DNA from 2 places in the Buttiauxella sp. WJP83 genome. Region 1 is predicted to be linked to the other one. Evidence: predicted binding sites of a transcription regulator. Region 1 holds the regulator's gene; the other holds the start of a gene.
What was found. Region 1 encodes CRP, which controls carbon source genes, mostly activating them, when cyclic AMP is high. Its sites were predicted from a motif close to ATGTGANNNNNNTCACAT; they were not measured.
Positions count from the first base shown of each region.

Region 1 (4,218 bases):
ATCTTCGCGCAGCCGAAGTCGAAGGTGACAGTTTCCACCGTTTCACTCGCCCTGAAATGGATATGGCTATCCGTAAAGCTCGCGATTTGGGTCGCCATATCAGCTACTTTGGCCCGGAAGCGAATGACTTCGGCTTACTGGAACAAACGTTTCTGGAGTACGGAAATACCGGGCAAGGTAAATCACGCAAGTATCTGCATACCTATGATGAAGCGGTACCCTGGAACCAAATTCCGGGGACGTTTACCCCGTGGCAGTCGCTGCCGGAACCGACTGATGTCTTGTTCTATGAAGGTTTGCACGGAGGAGTCGTCACCCCACAACATGATGTGGCGAATGCCGTCGACCTACTGGTTGGCGTAGTGCCGATTGTGAACCTGGAATGGATACAAAAACTGGTGCGGGACACCAGCGAACGCGGGCACTCAAGAGAAGCGGTGATGGACTCAGTCGTGCGTTCGATGGACGATTACATCAATTACATCACGCCGCAATTTTCCCGGACCCATATCAACTTCCAGCGCGTGCCTACCGTTGATACGTCGAACCCATTTGCGGCACGTGGTATTCCGTCACTGGATGAAAGCTTCGTGGTGATCCATTTTCGTGGGCTGGATGACATCGATTACCCGTACTTACTCGCCATGTTGCAAGGCTCATTCATTTCCCACATCAATACATTAGTGGTGCCAGGCGGCAAGATGGGACTGGCAATGGAATTGATCATGGCACCGCTAGTTAAACGGCTGGCAGAAGGTCGACACATCAATCAGGGCGGATAATTACCGCCCTGCTGACACACATTAGCCTTCAATCACTTCATAGCTATGAGTAATGTTCACAGCTTTTTCCAGCATCAGAGCGACAGAACAATACTTTTCAGCAGAGAGATCCACCGCGCGGGAAACCGCGTTATCTTTCAGTTCTTTGCCTGTCACGATGAAATGCAGGTTAATGGTGGTAAAAAGACGAGGGGCTTCTTCACGGCGCTCAGAGGTCAGTTTTACTTCGCAATCCGTCACGTTGTAGCGACCTTTTTGCAAAATAGAAACCACATCGATTGCACTGCAGCCCCCCGCAGCCATCAGAACCATCTCCATCGGACTTGGTGCTTTATCGCCAGAATTACCATCCATCAAAATCTGGTGTCCTGAAGCGGACTCCCCAAGGAAGGTTAACCCTTCTACCCACTTCACTCGTGCCTGCATGTTACTTCTCCAGTTGAAAAAACCCTTTCAGAGTACGCGGATGCAGCAAAACTGGCAACGGAAGGCGACCTGCGTCATGCTGAAACGAGACAATAGGAGACACTTGTCAAAAGCTATGCTAAAACAATCCAGATGCTACATCGATACATTGACGTAATGCATGTATGCAGAGGACGTCACTAATTACAGGCAGCAAGAATGACTTGCGTGCCATCTCCCCAAGATGGGGAATATTCTAATACTTGCAACGCCAGACAGGATGTTTAGCGTCTTGTCGTTGGTAGCTAGTTATAAACAGAGGATAACCGCGCATGGTGCTTGGCAAACCGCAAACAGACCCGACTCTCGAATGGTTCTTGTCCCATTGCCATATTCATAAGTATCCATCGAAGAGCACACTGATTCACCAGGGTGAAAAAGCTGAGACGCTGTATTACATCGTCAAGGGCTCTGTGGCTGTTCTGATTAAAGATGAAGAGGGCAAGGAAATGATCCTCTCCTATCTGAATCAGGGCGATTTTATTGGTGAGTTAGGGCTGTTCGAAGAAGGCCAGGAACGTAGTGCATGGGTTCGTGCTAAATCTGCCTGTGAAGTGGCTGAAATTTCCTATAAAAAATTCCGCCAGCTGATTCAGGTCAACCCAGACATTCTGATGCGCCTGTCTTCCCAGATGGCTCGTCGTCTGCAAGTGACATCTGAGAAAGTCGGTAACCTGGCATTCCTGGATGTGACTGGTCGTATTGCACAAACACTGCTGAACCTGGCGAAACAACCTGATGCAATGACCCACCCAGACGGTATGCAGATTAAAATTACCCGTCAGGAAATCGGTCAGATCGTGGGTTGTTCTCGTGAAACCGTTGGTCGTATCTTGAAAATGCTGGAAGATCAAAACCTGATCTCTGCTCACGGTAAAACGATCGTCGTTTACGGCACTCGTTAATCTCCGTCCTCAAAAAAGGCGTGTCACTCAGGTAACACGCTTTTTTTGTTTCTACATTTCTCTGAGTGTAGCCAACACCCACGCAACTTGTATTATGAAGAGCTATGTGGCGCCGACTGATCTACCATCCAGAAGTTAACTACGCATTGCGACAAACGCTGGTACTCTGCCTTCCTGTGGGGGTAGGATTACTGCTTGGAAATTTGCAGTTAGGTCTGCTGTTCTCGTTAGTGCCCGCCTGTTGCAACATTGCCGGCCTGGATACCCCCCATAAGCGCTTCTTCAAACGTCTGATTGTTGGTAGCACTCTTTTTGCAGTCAGCAGTTTAATCATGCAGCTTTTGCTGCTCTACACCACCGTTCCATTGCCCGTCATTCTCTTTGTTATGGCCCTTATGTTGGGGGTCACTGCTGAAATCAGCGCCCTGCATGCACGCTTACTTCCCGCCTCGCTGATTGCTGCCATTTTTACACTTAGCATGGCCGGTAACATGCCTATCTGGAAGCCGATGGCGCTGTATGTCTTTGGCACGATTTGGTATGGGGTCTTTAACTGGCTTTGGTTCTGGATATGGCGAGAGCAGCCGTTGCGCGAATCTTTAAGCCTGCTCTATCGCCAATTAGCGGATTACTGCGAAGCCAAATACGGCATGCTCACTCAGCACGTCGATCCCGAGACGGCACTTCCGCCGTTGCTGGCGCGCCAGCAAAAAGCCGTCGACTTGATTACCAACTGCTACCAACAACTGCATATGCTATCGGCGAATCAGCAAAACGGTTACAAGCATTTGTTACGCTCTTTTCAAATAGCGTTAGATCTACAAGAGCACATTTCCGTCAGTTTGCACCAACCTGCCGAGGTGCAAAAACTTGTCGCGCAAAGCCATGCGGAAGCCGTTATTCGCTGGAATGCGCAGACCATTGCGGCCCGTTTGCGTGTTCTGGCTGATGACATTCTTTACCATCGTTACCCGCAGCGTTTTACGATGGAGAAGCAAATTGAAGCCCTTGAGAAAATCGCCCGGCAGAATCCGGATAACCCAGTCGGACAGTTTTGTCATTATCACTTCAGCCGTATCGCGCGTGTATTACGCAGCCAACGCCCGCTGTACGTCAGGGATTTAATGGAAGACAGGCAACGCCGCTTACCACTGTGGGCCGCGCTGAAAAGCTATATGTCATTGAAATCAGCGGCTCTGCGCAACGCCGCCCGGTTAGGCGTAATGCTAACTATCGCCAGTATTTTTGGGGCATTTTTGCATCTCCCCAAACCCTACTGGATTTTAATGACGGTGATGTTTGTCACGCAAAACGGCTACGGCGCTACCCGAGTACGCATTCTGCACCGTTCGGCAGGTACCATTGCAGGCCTGGCCATTGCGGGTTTCGCCCTGCACTTTCACTTCCCACAAGACATTGCGTTGGCCGCGATGCTGGTCATCACGCTCGTCAGCTATCTGATCATTCGCCAAAGCTACGGCTGGGCGACAATTGGTTTTACCGTGACAGCGGTATATACCCTGCAACTGTTAACGCTCAGCGCCGAGCAATTTATTGTTCCACGTTTGATAGATACGCTGCTGGGCTGTTTGATTGCCTTCGGTGGCATGGTGTGGCTTTGGCCGCAATGGCAAAGTGGATTGCTGCGCCAGAACGCCCACGACGCACTGGAGACAGACCAGGAGGCCATTCGCCTGATTCTGAGCAACGACCCTGAACCCACGCCTTTGGCCTGGGAACGGATGAAGGTCAATCAGGCCCATAATGCGCTGTTTAATTCGCTGAACCAGGCGATGCAGGAGCCCGGTTTCAACTCGCATTATCTGGCAGATATGAAACTGTGGGTGACGCACAGCCAGTTTATCGTCGAACACATCAATGCCATGACGACTCTGGCACGCGAGCACAATATGCTGACCCCGGATTTAGCCCAGCATTATCTGCAATCATGTGAAATTGCGCTGCAACGATGCCAACAGCGGTTGCAGTACGATGGGCCTGGTGAGACGAACGATGCGAATATACTCGACCCACTGGAAGGGCTTCCGAGTGGGCCGTTGAGCACA
Region 1 covers NZ_CP110080.1:361,193-365,410, reverse strand. Annotated here, with positions in the region: gene OH773_RS01620 (phosphoribulokinase) at 1-782, shown strand, start outside; gene OH773_RS01615 (OsmC family protein) at 804-1,208, opposite strand; gene crp (cAMP-activated global transcriptional regulator CRP) at 1,520-2,152, shown strand; gene OH773_RS01605 (YccS/YhfK family putative transporter) at 2,257-4,218, shown strand, end outside.

Region 2 (4,218 bases), 1.9 Mb from region 1:
ATCGCTCGCTTCCAGACCAAGCTCGCCGACCTTGGCTTTAATATTGAAGAAGCCTCCTGGTTAAACCCGGTCCCTAACGTCTGGTCGGTTCATATCCGTGATAAAGACAGCGCGTTGTGCTTTACCAATGGTAAAGGTGCAACTAAAAAAGCTGCGTTAGCTTCCGCTCTGGGTGAATATTTCGAACGCTTGTCGACGAACTATTTCTTCGCTGATTTCTGGTTGGGCAAGACCATCGCCAATGGCCCGTTCGTGCATTATCCAAACGAGAAGTGGTTCCCGATCCCAGAAGATGAGCAACTGCCAGAAGGCATTCTGGACTCTCGCCTGCGCGCATTTTACGATCCAGAAAATGAAGTCACTGCGGGTATGCTTATCGATCTGCAGTCAGGTAATGAAGAACGTGGTATCTGCGCCCTGCCATTTACTCGCCAGTCCGATCAAGAAACCGTCTATATTCCGATGAACATTATCGGAAACCTGTATGTTTCAAACGGGATGTCTGCAGGGAACACCGCTAATGAAGCCCGTGTACAGGCACTTTCTGAAGTCTTCGAGCGCCATATCAAGAATCGTATTATTGCTGAAAGCATCAGCCTGCCAGAAATCCCGCAAGAAGTGCTGGCTCGCTACCCAGGCGTTGTTGAGTCAATTGCGACACTGGAAGCTGAAGGTTTCCCTATCTTTGCGTACGACGGTTCATTAGGCGGAAAATACCCGGTAATCTGCGTGGTGTTGTTCAACCCAGCCAATGGCACTTGCTTTGCCTCATTCGGCGCACATCCAGACTTTGGTGTGGCACTGGAGCGTACAGTTACAGAACTGCTTCAGGGTCGTGGCCTGAAGGATCTTGACGTGTTCACCCCACCAACGTTTGACGACGAAGAAGTGGCTGAACATGCCAACCTCGAAACTCACTTTATCGACTCCAGCGGTCTGATCTCCTGGGATATGTTCAAGCAAGATGCTGACTATCCATTTGTTGACTGGAGCTTCTCCGGGACGACTGAAGAAGAGTTCGCCACGTTAATGGCAATCTTTGACGCTGAAGATCAAGAAGTCTACATCGCCGACTACCAACATTTAGACGTTTACGCTTGCCGTATCATCGTGCCAGGCATGTCTGATATTTACCCTGCAGAAGACCTGCTGCTGGCAAACAATAATATGGGCTATCACCTGCGTGACACTATTCTGGCGCTGCCTGGAAGTGAGTGGGAAAAACAAGATTATCTGGATCTCATCTCTCAGTTGGATGATGAAGGCCACGATGATTTTACCCGCGTACGTGAGTTGCTTGGCCTGGCAACAGGTAAAGACAATGGCTGGTACACTTTACGTATCGGTGAATTGAAAGCGATGCTGGCACTGGCCGGCGGTGACACTGAACAGGCACTGATCTGGACAGAATGGACGATGGAGTTCAACGCGTCTATTTTCAGCGCCGAACGGGCTAACTACTATCGTTGCCTGCAAACGCTATTGCTGCTTGCAATGGAAGAAGATCGCCAGCCGCTGCAGTATCTGAATGCCTTCATTCGTATGTATGGAGCAGAAACAGTAGAAGCTGCGAGTGCAGCATTGAGTGGTGAAGCACCATTCTATGGCCTGCAAGCCGTTGACAGCGATTTGAAAGCCTTCCCAGCCCATCAGGCTTTGTTAGCGGCATATGAAAAACTGCAACGCGCAAAAGCGGCTTTCTGGAAATAAAGCAACAAACTAAAACTCAAGCTGCGTAAACCTTAAGATTTACGCTATATTACGGGGCAATTTTTTATTGCCCCGTGTTTTTATTGGCCGCGTTATAATTTCACTTGTGACTCAATAGTTAAATATTGGTGAAATATTATTATTTTAAGCTACAAATAATGTTGCGAAATTACTGAAATACTCCATTCTAATTAACCTGACACAGGAGCTTAAAGGCTAAATATCAAATTACATTATAAATTTTAAACTTTATTTTCACCATTAAAATCAACAATTTAAACTGAAATCCAGGTAATCACCTGCTTTTTTCAGGCCTATAAGCTTGGCGAGATATGATCCATATCAAATTTTACTCTATAATGCTTTGTTAGTATCTCGTCGCCGAATTAAATAAGAGAGAGTTAGTGTGAAAGCTGACAACCCTTTTGATCTATTGCTCCCAGCCGCTATGGCTAAAGTCGCCGAAGATGTTGGCGTCTATAAAGCAACTAAACACCCACTGACTACGTTTTATTTAGCGATTACAGCGGGCATGTTCATCTCGATTGCCTTTGTCTTTTACATCACTGCTACAACCGGCACTGCAACTATCCCGTTCGGGATTGCAAAGCTGATTGGCGGTACTTGCTTCTCCCTGGGGCTTATCCTCTGCGTTATCTGCGGCGCCGACCTGTTCACCTCTACGGTGTTAATTGTGGTCGCTAAAGCCAGTGGACGTATCACATGGGGTCAACTCGCGAAGAACTGGATTAACGTTTATGTCGGTAACCTGTTTGGCGCGTTGATGTTCGTCGCATTGATTTGGTTGTCAGGTATGTATATGACTGCCAACGGTGCGTGGGGTCTGAATGTGTTACAAACCGCAGACCACAAAATGCATCACACTTTTATTGAAGCTGTGTGCCTCGGTATTTTAGCTAACCTGATGGTCTGTCTGGCTGTCTGGATGAGCTACTCTGGCCGCACTTTGATGGACAAGATGTTTGCTATGATTCTCCCGGTCGCCATGTTTGTTGCTTGTGGTTTTGAGCACAGTATCGCAAACATGTTCATGATCCCTTTGGGTATCGTAGTACGCAACTTTGCAAGCCCGGAGTTCTGGACTGCAGTAGGGTCGTCTCCGGACAATTTCTCTCACTTGACCGTGTTGAACTTCATCACCGACAACCTGATTCCAGTCACTATTGGGAACATTATCGGTGGCGGCGTACTGGTTGGGTTGACGTACTGGGTAATTTATCTGCGCGGTGGTGATAAGCACTAAGTGCTCACCAACGTGTAGGGAATAAGAAATCCACATTAGAAGGTAGGTGTTAAATGTCCGAGCTTAATGAGAAGTTAGCCACAGCCTGGGAAGGTTTTGCCAAAGGTGAATGGCAGAATGAAGTCAACGTGCGTGACTTTATTCAGAAAAACTACACCCCTTACGAGGGTGACGAATCCTTCCTGGCAGGTGCTACTGAAGCAACTACCACGCTGTGGGACAACGTCATGGAAGGTGTTAAACAGGAAAACCGCACTCACGCGCCTGTTGATTTCGACACTGACCTCGCTTCCACCATCACCTCTCATGATGCTGGTTACATCAACAAGTCCCTCGAAACTATCGTCGGCCTGCAAACTGATGCTCCACTGAAACGTGCAATTATTCCGTTTGGTGGCATCAAAATGGTTGAAGGTTCTTGCAAAGTATACGGTCGTGAACTTGACCCAATGCTGAAGAAGATCTTCACCGAATACCGCAAAACCCACAACCAGGGTGTGTTTGACGTTTATACCAAAGACATCCTGAACTGCCGTAAATCAGGCGTAATCACCGGTCTGCCGGATGCTTATGGCCGTGGTCGTATCATCGGTGACTACCGTCGCGTTGCGCTGTACGGCATCGACTTCCTGATGAAAGACAAATTCGCTCAGTTCAATTCTCTGCAATCCAAACTGGAAAACGGCGAAGACCTGGAAGCGACAATTCGTCTGCGTGAAGAAATCTCCGAGCAACACCGTGCACTGGGTCAGATCAAAGAAATGGCTGCTAAATATGGCTGCGATATCTCTGGTCCTGCTAAAAACGCTCAAGAAGCTATTCAGTGGACTTACTTCGGCTACCTGGCTGCGGTTAAATCTCAGAACGGCGCTGCAATGTCCTTCGGTCGTGTATCCACCTTCCTGGATGCATACATCGAACGTGACCTGAAAGCAGGCAAAATCACTGAAGTTGAAGCACAGGAAATGATTGACCACCTGGTCATGAAACTGCGTATGGTTCGCTTCCTGCGTACCCCTGAGTATGATGAGCTGTTCTCTGGTGACCCAATCTGGGCAACAGAATCTATCGCTGGTATGGGCGTAGATGGCCGTACTCTGGTTACCAAATCTAGCTTCCGCTTCCTGAACACCCTGTACACCATGGGTCCTTCTCCGGAGCCGAACATCACAATTCTGTGGTCTGAAAAACTGCCACTGAACTTCAAGAAATTCGCTGCTAAAGTGTCCATCGATACCTCTTCT
Region 2 covers NZ_CP110080.1:3,137,980-3,142,197, forward strand. Annotated here, with positions in the region: gene ycaO (30S ribosomal protein S12 methylthiotransferase accessory factor YcaO) at 1-1,710, shown strand, start outside; gene focA (formate transporter FocA) at 2,117-2,974, shown strand; gene pflB (formate C-acetyltransferase) at 3,028-4,218, shown strand, end outside.
Region 2: focA (formate transporter FocA) is a predicted target of CRP. The motif match lies at 2,041-2,058, and genes of this name have one in related genera.